Regions from separate parts of the Saccharopolyspora griseoalba genome, predicted to be linked through region 3. Evidence: riboswitches for the same ligand, from Rfam matches in the RefSeq annotation. Region 3 holds a riboswitch; each other region holds the start of a gene.

Region 1 (5,099 bases), on a different contig from region 3:
GTGCTCGTCGACCACACCGGACTGCAGCGCCTCCAGCAGGCCGTCGCGCACGCCCGCGCTGCGGCGCGGCTTGCCGCCGGCCAGCACGCCGAGCAGCAGCCCGTCGTGCTCGGCGACCGCCGGGGTCACCGCCGTGCCCTGGGCGGCGTCGTCCGATCGCACGCAGAACACGCGGTCGCGCTCGGCTTCCTCGCCGACCGCGGCGTTGACCGCGTCGTCCGAGGTCGCCGCGACCGCGTACCAGGCGCCGTCGAGGTCGCCCGCGCGGTACTCGCGCCGGTGCCAGGTGATCTCGCCGGCATCGGCCAGGGCTTCGACGGCCGGGGTGGCCGCCGGTGCGACGACCTCGACCGCGGCGCCCGCGCCGATCAGCCGGGGGAGCCGCCGCTGCGCGACGGGTCCGGCGCCGACCACGACCACCCGGCGTCCGGCCAGGTCGAGTCCGGCGAGGTAGTGCTTATCCGATTGAGTGGCCATGTGCGTGTCCGTGTGCGTGACCGTGTCCGGTCGGGTCATCAGGGTGGTGGTGCGGCGTCTGCGGCGCGCCCAGCTTGTCCTCGAAACCGGGCAGCAGCACCCGGTAGGCGCAGGTGTCGCAGTTCATCCGGATGTCGCCCTGCAGGGCTTCGTGGTAGCGCTCGACGACGAGGTCCACCAGGGCGTCGCAGTCCCCCAGGTAGCCGGCGACGTGGAGTTCGAGCTCCGGGGCGGTCTCGCCGAACTCGAGGGCCTGGGTGACGACGCGCTGCGGCAGCACGCCGTCGAACAGGAAGTACGGGGCCACCACGACTCGCTTGGCCCCGAGCCTGCGAGCTCGGTCCAGCCCGCCAGGGACGTCCGGCGATGCCAGGGAGATGAACGCGGTTTCAACCGTCTCGAAACCGCAGGTCTCCTGCAAGAGGCGTGAGACCTTGCACACCTCGGCGTTGGCGTCGGGGTCGGTGGAGCCGCGACCCACCAGCACGACGGCGGTTTCGGCCCACTCCTCGCGCGGCACCTGCTCGGCGATGCGCTCGGCGAGCAGGTCCAGCAGGATCGGGTGCGGGCCCAGCGGGCGACCGAAGACGAACGAAGTTCCCGGGTGCCGCCGGACTTCGCGCTCCAGCGCAGCGGGGATGTCGCCCTTGCCGTGCCCGGCGGCGACCAGCACCAGCGGGACGGCGGCCATCCGCCGGTGGCCCTTGCCGGCGAGCTCCGCCCAGGACTCGGTGACCGCGGGCGCGGACAGCTCGATGAAGCCGCCGGCGCTGTCGACACCGGCCGCGCTCATCCGCGCGCCCAGCCGTTCGAGGAAGGAGTGGAACTCGGCCACCCCCTTCTCGTCCACCGTGCCGTGGCCTACGACCAGCAGTGGTTCGGTCACCGATTACCTCCAGGTTCCTCTGCCCAGTAGAGCAGTGCGTTGATCGCGGCGGCGGCGATCGCCGCGCCACCGCGCTCGGTCAGGGTGCTCACGGCCGGCAGGCCGCTGCGGCGCAGCGCCGCCTTGCTGTCCACGGCGCCGACGAAGCCCACCGGGACGCCGACGACCAGCGCGGGGTCGACCTCGCCGGCCTCGGCCAGGCGCAGCAGCTCCATCAGGGCCGTCGGCGCGTTGCCGATGGCCCACACGGCGCCTTCCGGGTGTTGCCGCGCGGCCAGGCGGATGCCCGCCGCCGAGCGGGTCAGCCCGTCGGCTTCGGCCGTGTCGGCCACGCCGGTGAAGTCCAGGCCGACCCGCACCGGTCGCGCGGTCACGCCCGCCGCGAGCATCCGCACGTCGCTGATCAGCGGCGCGTCGGCCAGCAGTGCGTCCCTGCCGCGGTGCAGCGCGGTTTCGTCGGCCACCACCTCGCCGGTCCAGCTCGGGTCGGCGGTGGTGTGCACGACGCGCTCGACGACCGCCCGGGTCAGCGGCGGGAAGTGGGCGAAATCGGCCCTGGACCGCATGATCCGGTAGGACTCGGTTTCGATCGGGTGCACTGCGCGTCTCATCGCTCTTCCGTCTTCCCCGCCGCACGGCGGGTTTTCAGCTTCTTCAGATGGTCTTCGGCTTGCGGCTGGTGAGCCTCCACCACAGCGCCGCTCCGGCCCACACCGCCAGGAACAGCCCCAGGGTGAGGTAGCCCAGCAGCTCGAACTGGTCGCCGATGGCCGCGATGCCGCTCAGGAAGTCGATCCCCGAGTCGGCCAGCAGCCCGCACAGCACCACGAAGGCGACCAGCGCGGCCAGCCCGACCGTCAGCGCGGTCGTGGTCACGTTGACCCACAACCGCCGCAGCGGCTTGGCCAGCGACCAGGTGTAGGCCCGCGACATCAGCATCCCGTCGACGCTGTCCACCGTGCACATCCCGGCGGCGAACAGCAGCGGCAGGCTCAGCACCGCGATCGCCGAGAGCTGGCCGGTCGGCGAGACCATGGCCAGCACGGTGATCTCGGTGGCGGTCTGCATGCCCAGCCCGAACAGCAGCCCGATGCCGAACAGGTGCCAGGAGCGCGCCACGCCCCGCATCCGGCCGCGCAGCAGCCGGGCCAGCAGCCCGCGGCGGCCGAGCACGGCCTCGACCTCGTCCTCGTCGACCTCGCCGCGCCGGGCGCGGCGCAGCAGCCGCCAGGCGTCGCGCAGCACCAGCGCGTTGAGCACGGCCAGCGTGGTCAGCACGGCCACGACCAGCACGTCCACGCCGGTGGCCAGCCGCATCCCGGTCTGCTCGGCCCAGCGCTGGGCGGCGGGCCCGGCGACGAAGGCGACCGCGAAGGCCAGCATCATCACCACGCTGGCGTGGCCGAGCGCGAACCACATGCCGGTCGAGACCGGGCGCCTGCCGCGCTGCATCAGCAGCCGGGTGGCGTCGTCGATGACCGCGACGTGGTCGGCGTCGAATCCGTGCCGCAGGCCCAGCAGGTAAGCGGTGGTGCCCGCGGCGGCCAGTCCGCCAGCGGCGCTGAAGGCGTTGACGTGGAGCAGGTAGGCACCCCACCCGATCAGGTGCAGCGCTCCGATCGCGGCGAGCAGGACCGCCGCCTTGCGGCGCTCCGCTGCGCCCCAGCCGGTCGTCCGGCTCGTTTCGGCATCCCGAGTCATGGGATCTCCGACCTCCTGGGTTCTCCCGCCCGAGGGGCTCGGTGTCCGCGCGCCGCGGGTTCGCGGCGCGGAGCCGGCACGCAGTGTCCTGACTCCCGGGTCGAACGCGCACCCCCGGCCTTCCAGCTGGTCACAGCCGTGGCGCTGGGTGGGGGCCGCTTCCCGGTCACAGTGGCGGGACCGTCCCGGATTCGCACCGGGTTCCTGCACTGTCGGCTCGGTCATCCTTGCCTGATCTACCGTCCGAGGTCAAACCTGGTGAAATCGATCACGGTCCGTGATTCGGTTTCCGCGCGGCCGGCTTGCCGGCGCCTCGAACGGGGTAACCGGGTGGCGAGCCCGCTCCCCGGCGGGGCGGGCCCGCACATTCCGGCACCGGGAGGCGACCATGAACGAGACCCACTCGATCACGCTGAACTTGCAGGTCGTGGAGGCCGGCGCGAAGACCACCGCGGACGTCGGCTTCATGACCCCGAACGGGCAGCCGCTGCACGGGCACGGCACGGCGCGGCGGCACCCCGAGGACCCGGAGGTGCCGCAGATCGGCGACGAGATCGCCATCGCCCGCGCCCTGTTCGAGCTGGCGCACAAGCTGCTCGACAACGCCTCGCAGGACATCGGCGACCGGCTGCACCGGCGGGTGCACATCCCCGCCTGACGCGATCCCCAGGGGGCGCGGTCGCCAGCAACCGCGCCCCCTGGGACCTAGGCCGGGGCGTCGACCCGCTCGCGGATGCGCGCGAAGGCGGCCTCGACGTGCTCGCGCCGGGTCTGCGGCGATCCGACGGCCAGGCGCAGCAGCACGCGGCCGTCGACCTTGGTGTGCGTGAGGTAGAGCTCACCGGAGTCGTTGAGCTCGCCCATCAGCCGCAAGGTGCGCTCGTTGGCCTCCTCGACGCCGAGCTCCGGGAAGCGGGGGCGGAAGCAGACCAGCGCGAACGGAACCGGTTCGAGCAGCTCGAACCGCGGGTCCTCGCGGACCCGACCGGCGAACTCGCGGGCCAGCCGCGCGGTGCCGCGGACGTGCTCGCGCAGTCCCCCGGCGCCGTACCAGCGCACGACCGACCAGAGCTTGAGCGCGCGGAAGCGGCGGCCCAGCGGGATCTGCCAGTCGCGGTAGTCGATGACCTCGCCGGACTCGGTGGCCTCGTTGCGCAGGTACTCCGGCAGCACCGACAGCGCCTCGACCATCGGGGCGCGGTCGGCCAGCCAGAGCACGCTGCAGTCGAAGTTGGTCAGCAGCCACTTGTGCGGGTTGGTGCAGTAGGAGTCGGCGAACTCGGCGACGCCGTCGTTGATCCAGCGGAACTCCGGGCACACCGCGGCGACCCCGGCGTAGGCGGCGTCGACGTGCAGCCAGACGCCGCGTGCGCGGGCCACCTCGCCGATGGCCCGCACCGGGTCGACCGCGGTGGTGGAGGTGGTGCCCGCCGTCGCGCACACCATGGTCGGCACCGCGCCGTCGGCGAGGTCCGCGGCCATCAGCTCGTCGAGGTGGCGCGGGTCCATGGCCAGCGTCGCCGGATCGGTGTCGACGACCCGGACGTTGTCCGCCCCCACCCCGGCCATCCGCGCGGCCCGGGCGACGCTGGAGTGGGTGTGCGCGGAGACGTAGAGGACGTGCCGCCCGGTGATCCCGCGCCGGGCGACGTCGGCCCCGGTGCGCTGCAGCGCGGCCAGGCAGGCCACCAGCGCGGCGCTGGAGGCCGAGTCCTGGATGACGCCGCCGCCCGCGGCGTCGGTGCGGAAGTGCTCGGGCAGTCCCAGCAGCTCGGCCAGCCAGTCCACCACGACGGTCTCCAGCTCGGTGCAGGCCGGGCTGGTCGCCCACAGCATTCCCTGCACGCCGAGCCCGCTGGAGAGCAGGTCGCCGAGGATCGCGGGGCCGCTGGCGTTGGCCGGGAAGTAGGCGAAGAAGCTCGGGTGCTGCCAGTGGGTCACGCCCGGCAGCAGGACCTCCTCGAGGTCGCCGAGCACCTCGGCGAAGGGCTCCCCCCGCTCCGGCGGGTGCGCCGGCAGCTGCGCCCGGATCTCC
Region 2 (5,099 bases), on a different contig from region 3:
GCGGATCCCGGTGATGCGCGGCGCGCTGGCGGCGGCCGCGGCGACCGGCCTGCTCTCCACCTTCGCCCCGCACATCGCGGTGCTGCTGGTGGCCCGCGTGCTGGCCGGGGCGTTCATGGGCGCGGTGGTGCCGACGACGCTGACCTACGTCGGCGACACGGTCTCCGCCGAGCACCGGCAGAGCGCGCTATCGGACCTGATGGCCGGGCAGGCGGTGGGCACCGCCGCGGCCACCGCCGTGGCCGGGGTGCTGGCGCACTGGCTGGACTGGCGCGTGGTCTTCGCCCTGCCCGCCGTGTTCGCCGCGATCTGCGCGCTGGTGCTGGGCAGGCTTCCCGAACCCGGCCGCGCCGGGGTCCGCGGCATCCGCGCGCACCTCGGCTCGGTGCTGACCAACCGCTGGGCGCTGCTGGTGTTCGGCCTGGTGTTCGTGGAGGGCGCGGTGCTGCTGGGCGTGCTGACGTTCCTGGCATCGGCGCTGGTCAACGAGGGCATGGACGTGGCGGTGGCCGGGCTGTCCACCGGTGCCTACGGGGTGGGCGTGCTGGTGTTCTCCCGGCTGGTCAAGGCGATCAACTCGAACCTCCCGGTCTGGCAGCTGATCGGGATCGGCGGCAGCGCGATGGCCGTCGGCTACGGGCTGGTCGCCGTCGACACGGGGGTCGTCACGGTGATCGTCACCGCCCTGCTGCTCGGCGGCGGCTGGTCCTTCATGCACTCGTCCCTGCAGGCCTGGGCCACGTCGGTCGCCCCCGAGGCCCGCGGCACGGCGGTCGCCCTGTTCGCCTGCGCGCTCTTCCTCGGCAGCGCGGTCGCCTCGGCGGCCGCGGGCCCGCTGGCCGACACCGGCCGCTACGCCGAGCTGTTCGCCATCGCAGGAGTCACCGCCATCCCCCTGGTCATCACGGCCGCCTACACCCGCCACCGCTACCAGAAGACGACCATCCCGGCGTGACCAGGACCGTGGCCTGATGGCCTGAGCGAGCCCATGAGAGGAACGTCCACGCGCCCCGCAGAGGAGGAGGCGCGAGCGGCGAAGCCGCGAGCCGGAACCCCACCCGTGCAACCGGCACCGCCGCGGGTTCTGTGGCGCCGCGCAGGTCGACCGCTCAAGGAGCGGATCCCGCAGCCACGGCGTCCCAGGTTCCGCCGCCCGAACCGCCGAGCAAGACGACCCGAGAACCGAGAAAAAGGGCCCCGCGCTCAACCGGCCTGGGGGTCGCTGGGAGCGCGGGGCACTTTAAAGGTCCACCCCTGGGGGTCAGGTGGACGTGCGTCACCGTACCAACCCGGCGGACGCGTGAGTACTCACAAGGTTGAATCTCGTAATCGAAACGAGATCAAGCCGCCAAACCGGTGTCACCGCTGGCGGCGCGGACCACGCCGGCCACGTGCTCGGCGCTGAGCTCCTCCAGCCGCAGGCACGGACCGCCGAGTGCGGCGGCGACCTGGGGAGCCAGCCCCAGCTTGACCGGGCCGTTCTCGCAGTCGACCACCACCGAGGCGGTGCCGGAGTCGCCGAGCGCGGTGGCGGCGCGCAGCGCGTCGTCGACGGCCTGCTTGGAGCGCTTCGCCCCGGCCTGGTCGGATCGCACCGGAACGGTGGCCTTGCCGTCGGTGAGCAGCACGACCAGCGGTCGGCGCTGCGGGTCCCGGGTGCGCTCGGTCCGCACGACCTTGCTGGCGCGCAGCAGGCCGTCGGCCAGCGGGGTGCGTCCACCGGTGCGCAGCCGGCGCAGGCGGGCGGCGGCGACGTCGACCGAGGAGGTGGGCGGCAGCGCGAGCTCGGCCGAGTCCCCGCGGAAGGTGATCACGCCGACCTTGTCGCGGCGCTGGTAGGCATCGCGCAGCAGCGACATCACCGCTCCGCTCACCGCTGACATCCGGTCCTTGGCGGCCATCGATCCCGAGGCGTCGACCGCGAACAGCACCAGGTTGCCCTCGCGCCCCTCGCGGACGGCCTGGCGCACGTCCTCGGAGCGCAGCACCAGACCGGGGCCGCTGCGGCCGCGCGCGACCTGGTGCGGCGCGGCGGCGGCCAGCGTCGCGGTCAGGTGCATGCCGTGGCCGTCGGTTTTGGAGGCCCTGGTGGTCCGGCCGCTGCGCGAGCGCGCGCGGGACCGGCGGCCGGGCGCGCCCTCGCCGACTCCCGGCACTTCGAGCAGGCGGGCCTGGAAGGACGGCGCGGGCGCGGCGGGGGCGCGCTCGGACTGACCCCCGGAGGGTTCGCCGGGCTGCTCGTCGTCGGATTCCGGTGCGGCACCGCCACCGGACGGTCCGCTCGGCTCGTCCTGCGGCGGTTGCCCGCCCCCGGGGCCGCCGTCCGGGCCGCCGTCGGGGTCGTCGTCGGGATCCTCGTCGGTTTCGGCCTGCTCGGCGGCGTCCTGCATGGCCTGCTGCAGCTGGTCCTCGGCCATGCCGGGCTCGTCGAAGGGGTCGCGGCGGCGCCGGTGCGGCAGCGCGAGCCGGGCGGCCGCCTCCACGTCGGCCTCGGCGACCGCCTCGGCACCGCGCCAGGCCGCGTGGGCGATGGCGGTGCGCGCCAGCACGAGGTCGGCGCGCATGCCGTCGACGTCGAAGGCCGCGCACAGCGCGGAGATCCGGCGCACCTCCGCGGCGGGCAGCACGACCGACCCGACCCGCTCGCGGGCGGCGACGATGCGCTCGGCGAGCTCGGCGTCGGCATCGGCGTACCGGGAGGCGAACTCGGCGGCATCGGCCTCGAAGGCGAGCCTGCGGCGGACCACCTCGGTTCGGGTCTCGACCTCGCGGGAGGCGGCGACCTGCACGGTGAGCCCGAAGCGGTCCAGCAGCTGCGGCCGCAGCTCGCCCTCCTCCGGGTTCATCGTGCCGACCAGCACGAACGAGGCCGCGTGCGAGACCGACACGCCGTCGCGCTCGATGTGCGCGCGGCCCATCGCCGCGGCGTCGAGCAGCAGGTCGACCAGGTGGTCGTGCAGCAGGTTGACCTCGTCGACGTAGAGCACGCCGCGATGGGCGCCGGCCAGCAGGCCCGGCTGGAAGGCGCGCACGCCCTCGGTCAGCGCGCGTTCCAGGTCCAGCGAACCGATCAGCCGGTCCTCGGTGGCGCCGACCGGCAGCTCGATCAGCTGCGCGGGGCGCTGCGCGGCGGTCTGCCCGTGCGGCGCGTCCGGGCAGTCCGGGTCGGGCTCGCGCGGGTCGCAGCCGAAGCGGCAGCCGTCGACGACGTCGAGCGCGGGCAGCAAGGAGGCCAGGGCGCGCACGGCGGTGGACTTCGCGGTGCCCTTCTCGCCGCGCACGAGTACACCGCCGATGCGCGGGTGCACCGCGTTGAGCAGCAGGGCCAGCTGCAGGTCGTCCTGGCCGACCACGGCGGAGAAGGGGAAGCGAGGGGCAGCGGACATGTGTTCCTTCCTCGGGGTGCGGACGCCCCGCCGGCGGGAACAAGGGGCCGCAGTGTCCTGACTCCCGGGTCGTCGCGGTGCGCTCCGGCCTTCCCAGGTCGTCCCCGGTGGCTCGTGGTGGAGTGCCGCTACCCGGTCACAGTGGCGCCGACCGTGCCGGACTCGCACCGGCTTCCTGGCAGGCCCCTTGCATTCGGATCAACGCACATCGTTTCAGACGCCGATCACGCGCCCAAGCGCTGCGGGCGTGAGATCACCGACTCGTCAGCGCGCGGTCGCGCGGGCGCGGCGCGGTTCGCGGCGCATGTCGACGTGCGGGATGCCGTCTTCGAGGTACTCCCCGCTCTCGGCGACGAAGCCGAAGGAGGCGTAGAAGTCCTTGGCGTAGGTCTGGGCGGAGAGCACGGCCGGGGAACTCTGCACCTCGGCGACCGCCGCCCGCATCAACTTGCGGCCCAGGCCCATGCCGCGCGCGCTCTCGGCGGTGCAGACGCGGCCGATCCGGTAGGCGCCGTCGGGGTCTTCGAGCAGGCGCAGGTAGCCGAGCACGTACCCGTCGGCGCTGTCGATCCAGAAGTGCCGGGTCGAGTCCTCCAGGTCGCGGCCGTCCAGCTCCGAGTAGGCGCACTTCTGCTCGACCACGAACACGTCCACGCGCAGGCGCAACATGCGGTAGAAGTCCGCGGCATCGAGGTCCGCGGTGTAGGCGCGGTGGACGGCTGCTGCGAGCGGCTGGAGGGTCACCCTTACCTGGATATCACAGCAGTCGCGCGATGCCCGCATTCGCGGGCGCCGAAGTTGCCTGCGCCACTACGGGCGTGGCGGGCGTTACGGCAGGTCGTCGGCCAGCGGGACGTAGTTGGCCAGTCGGGTGTAGACGCCGGGCGTGCCGGGCCGACCGCAGCCGGTGCCGTAGGACACCACGCCGATGAGCTTGCCGTCGGAGACGATGGGCCCGCCCGAGTCGCCGGCGCAGGCGTCCTTGCCGCCTTCTGGGAAGCCGGCGCAGAACATGCTGCGGTTGTCGTAGTTGGGGTAGGCGTCCTTGCAGCTCCGGTCGCTGTTGATCGGCACGTCCACCGAGCGCAGCGCGTCCGAGGACGGGCCGTTCTCGCTGGTGCGCCCCCAGCCGTAGACCCGCGCGGTCGTGCCCGGCCGGTAGGCCTCGGTGTCGCCGGGCTGGACCATCGGCAGCGGGCGCTGCGGCATCGGCTGGGCGAGCTTGAGCACGGCCAGGTCGTCGCCGCTGGTGAAGTCGCGGTAGTCGGGGTGCACCCAGACGTCGTCGACCGCGCCGATGGTGCCTTCGGTGCTGCGCAGGTCGGTGCGACCGGCGATCACCCGGATCTCGTCCGGGGTGCGCTCACCTCCGGTGAGCTGGTTCTCGACGCAGTGCGCGGCGGTGACCACCTCGCCCGCCGACACCAGGGTGCCGCCGCAGAAGTGGTTGCCGTAGGTGTCGGTGAGCGCGACCGCCCACGGCGCTTCCTCGGTGCTGGCGGAGGTCCCGCCGAGGACGCGGGCCTGGGGCTGCTCGGACGGTTCGGCATCGGCCAGCGGGTTGGTGCCGGCCAGCGCGGTGACCGCTCCGACGACGGCCATTCGCCGCAGTGCGCGCGCCGCCGTGCTGCTTCGGGTGTGCCGCCCCACGTCGCCCTCCAGGTAGTCAGCGATCTTGTCGAGCGCACACGGTAACCACCCGCACACCGAAAC
Region 3 (5,099 bases):
CGGTGGCGTAGCGGGTCTTGAGCTCGGCGGGCACGCGGTCGACGGGGCCGAGCGAGCCGTCGTGCAGCTTCAGGTCGGCGACCATCGCCTCGTCCCACAGGCCCGCGCGCTTGAGGTCGGAGACCAGGTGCGGGTTGATCGCGGTGAACTCGCCGGACATGTTCGACTTCACGTAGAGGTTGCGGTAGATCGGCTCGACGGACTGCCCGACGCCGCAGATGTTCGCGATGGTCGCGGTCGGCGCGATCGCCATCACGTTGGAGTTGCGCATCCCGCTGGCGCGCACCAGCTCCCGCAGCCCGTCCCAGTCCAGGCGGGTGGACCGGTCGAACTCGTCGTCGCCCCGGTCGCGCGCGAGCAGCTCCAGCGAGTCGATGGGCAGGATCCCCCGGCTCCACAGCGAGCCCTCGAAGGACTCGTAGCGGCCGCGTTCCTCGGCGAGGCGGGCGGAAGCGGCGATCGCGTGGTAGGAGATCTCCTCGGTGCTCCGGTCGGCGAACTCCACCGCCTCGGCCGAGGACATCGCCAGGCCCTGCCGCAGCAGCGCGTCGGAGTGACCCATCAGCCCGAGGCCCACCGGGCGGTGCCGCAGGTTGGAGTTCCGGGCTTCGTCGACGGTGTAGAAGTTGATGTCGATGACGTTGTCGAGCATGCGCACGGCCGTCCGCGTGGTTGCGGCCAGGTGCTCGCGGTCCAGCCCGTCGGCCGTGACGTGCCGGGCGAGGTTGATCGACCCCAGGTTGCAGACCGCGACCTCGTCGGCGCTGGTGTTCAGCGTGATCTCGGTGCACAGGTTCGACGAGTGCACCACCCCGGCGTGCTGCTGCGGGGAGCGCAGGTTGCACGGGTCCTTGAAGGTGATCCAGGGGTGCCCGGTCTCGAAGAGCATGGTCAGCATCCGCCGCCACAGCTCGACGGCCCGAACCCGCTTGTGCACCCGGAGCTCGCCGCGTTCGGCCGCGGCCTCGCAGGCCCGGTAGCGCTCGGCGAAGGCCCGGCCGTAGAGGTCGTGCAGGTCGGGCACCTCGTCCGGGGAGAACAGCGTCCACTGCTCGTCGGCCTCGACGCGGCGCAGGAATTCGTCGGGAACCCAGTTGGCGGTGTTCATGTCGTGCGTGCGCCGCCGGTCGTCACCGGTGTTCTTGCGCAGGTCGAGGAACTCCTCGACGTCGATGTGCCAGGTCTCCAGGTACGCGCACACCGCGCCCTTGCGCTTGCCGCCCTGGTTGACCGCCACCGCCGTGTCGTTGGCGATCTTCAGGAACGGGACCACGCCCTGCGATTCGCCGTTGGTCCCCCGGATGTGCGCACCGATCCCGCGCACCGGTGTCCAGTCGTTGCCCAGCCCGCCGGAGTACTTGGCCAGCAGCGCGTTGGTGCGGTACGAGCTGAAGATGGCCTCCAGGTCGTCCTCGACGGTGGTCAGGAAGCACGAGGAGAGCTGCGGCCGCGTGGTGCCCGCGTTGAACAGCGTCGGGGTCGAGCACATGAAGTCGAACGACGACAGCAGCTGGTAGAACTCGATCGCCCGCGCCTCCCGGTCGTCCTCGCGCAGCGACAGTCCCATGGCGACCCGCAGGAAGAACGCCTGCGGCAGCTCGTAGCGCGCGCCGTCGTGCTTGAGCAGGTAGCGGTCGTGGAGCGTCTGCAGCCCCAGGAAGTCGAACGCCAGGTCGCGGTCGGGCTCGATGGCCGCGCCGAGCCTTTCCAGGTCGAACGTCGCCAGCTCGGGATCCAGCGCGCCCAGCTCGACGCCGCGGTGGACGTAGTCGGCGAAGTAGTCGCGGTAGCGGGCGCGCATCTGCTGCTGATCGGCCTCCTGCGGTGCGCCGGCCAGGAAGCTCAGCGCCTCCCCGCGCAGCGCGTCCAGCAGCAGCCGCGCGGTCACCCTCGAGTAGTTCGGCTCCTGCTCCACCAGGGTGCGCGCGGCGAGCGTGAGCGCCTCGGCCAGCTCGGCGCTGCTGATGCCGTCGTAGACGGTGCGGCGGACCTCGGCCAGCACGGGTTCGGGATGGGCGTCGTCCAGGCCGCGGCAGGCCTGCTCGACCACCGCGGACACGCGATCCCAGTCCAGCGGGACGGGTTCGGCGCCGGGATCTCGGACGGCCAGCGGTGTTGCGGTTTCGGTCACCGGGACTCTCTCCTCGCGAGCTCGGAAGTGCTGCCCGGAACCGGCGGCGAGCACGCGAGGACGACGGCCCCGCAGGCCGCCGCTCGTCCGCGTGGACCCTCCCGCGAGGTCCCGGACCGCGCGCACCCCTCGTGCGCGCACCGGTGGCAGGTCTTCGGACTCACGGGCGGCCGGCCGGGGAGGCCGGACCTACTGGCCGTCGCTTCCCGGGCGCCGAGCGCCCAGTGCCGTTGACGGCGGTCGTTCCCGTACACCGCTGCGGGGCAGTCCCGGATTCGCACCGGGTTCCCTGTTGCCACACCGGGCCCGTTCGGCCCGGTGAACCACCAGCGTCGATCACTCTACATGTGGGGTTTCGATCTGTTGAGAACCCCTATATGGGCGTGTCTCGTTCGCTTCGCGGCCTGTTCGCGCGAGCGGGAGGGGTCAGGTGTCCGCGGCGAGAGCGGCGGCGCGCTCCTCGGCGGCGCGCTCGTGGCCGACGAAGGGCGCCAGGACGCAGTAGAGCAGGTCCGGGAGCAGCTCGGGGAGTCGAGCCGCCTCGCCGCGCCGCACCCGGTTGTAGAGCACCTCGAGCACCGCGCCGATGACGGTCTCGGCCGTGAAGTTCGGTCCTGGCGCGGTGTTCGGCAGGTCCTCGGTCTGCTCGGTGATCAGCTCGGTCAGCCTGCCGATGATCTCGGAGCGGCGCTCCAGCGCAGCGGGTCCCGCGGCGAAGACCTCGACGATCCCCAGCGCCGCGGCGTGCGGGTCGGCGGCGAGCTCGCGCAGGGCGCCGGCCAGCGCCTCGCGCGCGCTGGCCACGAAGTCCGGCTGCGAGGCGTAGGCCTTCTGCGCGGCGGCGACCACCCGTTCGGCCAGGTCGTCGTAGGTGGCCAGGAAGGCCGCTTCCTTGTTGGCGAAGTGCTGGTAGAAGGTCTTGCGCGAAACGCCGGCGCGACCGAGGAAGTCCTCCACCGTCGACTTGGCGTACCCGGACTCGCCGACGGAGGCGGTCACCGCGGCGAGGATGCGCGCGCGCTGGTCGCTGGCCACCTCGTCGGCCGGGATGCCGTGCCTGCCCGGGGGCAGCTTCCGCCGCTCGCGGGAAGCCCTGGCGCTCACCTGCCTGCTACCTCGCTCGTCCTCGAAGGGGCAAGTCCTTTTGCCAAGGCTACCGGCCCGCTACGGTTCCTGAGGTGCGCATTCCGGAAAGCGAGCCCGATCCCGTCGTTTCGCATTCGCCGGACTCCCTGGAGGCCGCGATCGAGGACTGGCACCGGTCCTGCCGGCAGGCGTGCGCGCGGGATCGCGCGTGCGCGGACAGGTTCGCGAGCGTGGTCGATTCGCTCATCACCTGGTTGGCCGAGAACCCTGACGCCGCGCGGGTCTACTTCGGCGATGCCGCCGCGGGCGGGCGGCCCGAGCTGACGCCGCGGATCCTGGCCGCGAAGCAACGGATGACCAGCGGAATCGTCGACCTCATCGCCGGCTGCGGGCGCTCGGAGCACCGCACCAGGGTCGAATTCGTGGTCGGCGCGGTCCGGCAGATCACTCGCGAGGAGCTACGCAGGGAACCGGTCGACCACGCTCGTCTGGCCCACAAGCTCACCCGCCTGGCCCCGTTGCTGGTCGAACCTGCTTGCGCAGCGCACCGATGAGCTCCTGAGCTGGCCGTTGCGGTATAGAAACACGCGTGTTTCTATATGTTTTCCCGGGTGACGCCCCGAAATCGCCGATGAGTCATCCGAAATCCCCTGCGGTGCGGGAAATCTCGAATCGGGGGCGGCGGTGGGGTGCGCTTCGACGACAGGAGGTCAGCATGAACAGCGGTCGATACAGGGTTCTGGGCGCGGCGATGATCGCGGCGATGTCCCTCGCCGGCGCGTCGGTCGCGCAGGCGGCGTCGGTCCAGGCCGTGCAGTGGAACCCGCAGAACACCGTCGAGCCGATCGCGCTCGCGAGCGGCTCGGAGCTGGTGATGCGGTCGAACACCGGTACCGAGGTCAGATGCAGCACCGTCGGGGGCAACGTCCTGGCTCCCACCGGCGGCGACCCGGCCGTCGCGGGCACCGTGGACTCCGCCGGCAACGCCGCGCCGCCCACCTTCACCAACTGCACCAACACGCTGATGCCCTCGGCGAGCACCACCGTGACCGCCTCCGGTCAGTGGCTCGCCACGGCGACCAGCACCACCAGCGTGGACATCAGCCAGGCCAGCGCGACCGTGAACATCGGCGGGGTCTGCGAGATCACCGTTCGCAACGCGTCGGTCCCCGGCAACGGCTGGGACAACGGGACCCACCAGCTGACGGCGAACTCCGGCGAATCCTTCCCGATCAGCGAGAGCGGGGTCTGCGACGGCGGGACGAGCGCCACGCTCAGCGGCACGCTCCAGCTGCCCAGCGAGGTGACCATCTCCTGATGGGCGATGGCCCGGCTGCTGCGCCCGGGCTCCGCCGCGCTTGACGTGCAACCGTTCGGCTGCCTATTCTTCATGCAGTCGAACGGTTGCACGTTGGAGTTGCGGGACGTGGACGAGGTCTTCAAGGCGCTCGCGGATGCGAACAGGCGGCGGTTGCTGGACAGCTTGAACGCCCGGAACGGCCAGACCCTGCGCGAGCTCTGCCAGGGCCTGGAGATGACCAGGCAGTCGGTCAGCAAGCACCTCTCCGTGCTGGAGGCCGCGAACCTGGTGACCACGCGGTGGCGCGGGAGGGAGAAGCTGCACCACCTCAACGCCGTGCCGATCAACGCCATCGCCGACCGCTGGATGAGCAACTACGACCGCGCGCGGGCGGGCGCGCTGGCCGACCTCAAGACCGCGTTGGAGCAGAGAGCGATGAGCGACGAGTTCGTCTACACGACCTACATCAGGACCACGCCGGACGAGCTGTGGCAGGCGTTGACCGACCCGGCCTTCACCCAGCGCTACTGGGGCGTGACCTTCGAGACCGACTGGGAGGTCGGTTCGCGGATGAGCTGGGCG

The links. Region 3 has a riboswitch for cobalamin ahead of ACFQRI_RS15540 (ribonucleoside-diphosphate reductase subunit alpha). Riboswitches for the same ligand answer to the same signal wherever they lie in the genome.
Region 1: linked by a shared signal. The riboswitch ahead of ACFQRI_RS04885 (HoxN/HupN/NixA family nickel/cobalt transporter) and the one ahead of ACFQRI_RS15540 (ribonucleoside-diphosphate reductase subunit alpha) in region 3 are both predicted to bind cobalamin.
Region 2: linked by a shared signal. The riboswitch ahead of ACFQRI_RS04945 (putative cobaltochelatase) and the one ahead of ACFQRI_RS15540 (ribonucleoside-diphosphate reductase subunit alpha) in region 3 are both predicted to bind cobalamin.

What each region holds. Positions count from the first base shown of each region.
Region 1 is NZ_JBHTCJ010000002.1:158,355-163,453, forward strand. Features, by position in the region: gene cobA (uroporphyrinogen-III C-methyltransferase) at 1-477, opposite strand, end outside; gene ACFQRI_RS04875 (sirohydrochlorin chelatase) at 458-1,363, opposite strand; gene ACFQRI_RS04880 (precorrin-8X methylmutase) at 1,360-1,962, opposite strand; gene ACFQRI_RS04885 (HoxN/HupN/NixA family nickel/cobalt transporter) at 2,018-3,064, opposite strand; cobalamin riboswitch at 3,146-3,271, opposite strand; gene ACFQRI_RS04890 (DUF1876 domain-containing protein) at 3,453-3,722, shown strand; gene ACFQRI_RS04895 (pyridoxal-dependent decarboxylase) at 3,770-5,099, opposite strand, start outside.
Region 2 is NZ_JBHTCJ010000002.1:172,412-177,510, forward strand. Features, by position in the region: gene ACFQRI_RS04940 (MFS transporter) at 1-955, shown strand, start outside; gene ACFQRI_RS04945 (putative cobaltochelatase) at 1,341-3,386, opposite strand; cobalamin riboswitch at 3,437-3,564, opposite strand; gene ACFQRI_RS04950 (GNAT family N-acetyltransferase) at 3,651-4,130, opposite strand; gene ACFQRI_RS04955 (S1 family peptidase) at 4,215-4,988, opposite strand.
Region 3 is NZ_JBHTCJ010000007.1:188,369-193,467, forward strand. Features, by position in the region: gene ACFQRI_RS15540 (ribonucleoside-diphosphate reductase subunit alpha) at 1-2,131, opposite strand, end outside; cobalamin riboswitch at 2,260-2,474, opposite strand; gene ACFQRI_RS15545 (TetR/AcrR family transcriptional regulator) at 2,558-3,235, opposite strand; gene ACFQRI_RS15550 (hypothetical protein) at 3,448-3,771, shown strand; gene ACFQRI_RS15555 (hypothetical protein) at 3,933-4,535, shown strand; gene ACFQRI_RS15560 (ArsR/SmtB family transcription factor) at 4,644-5,099, shown strand, end outside.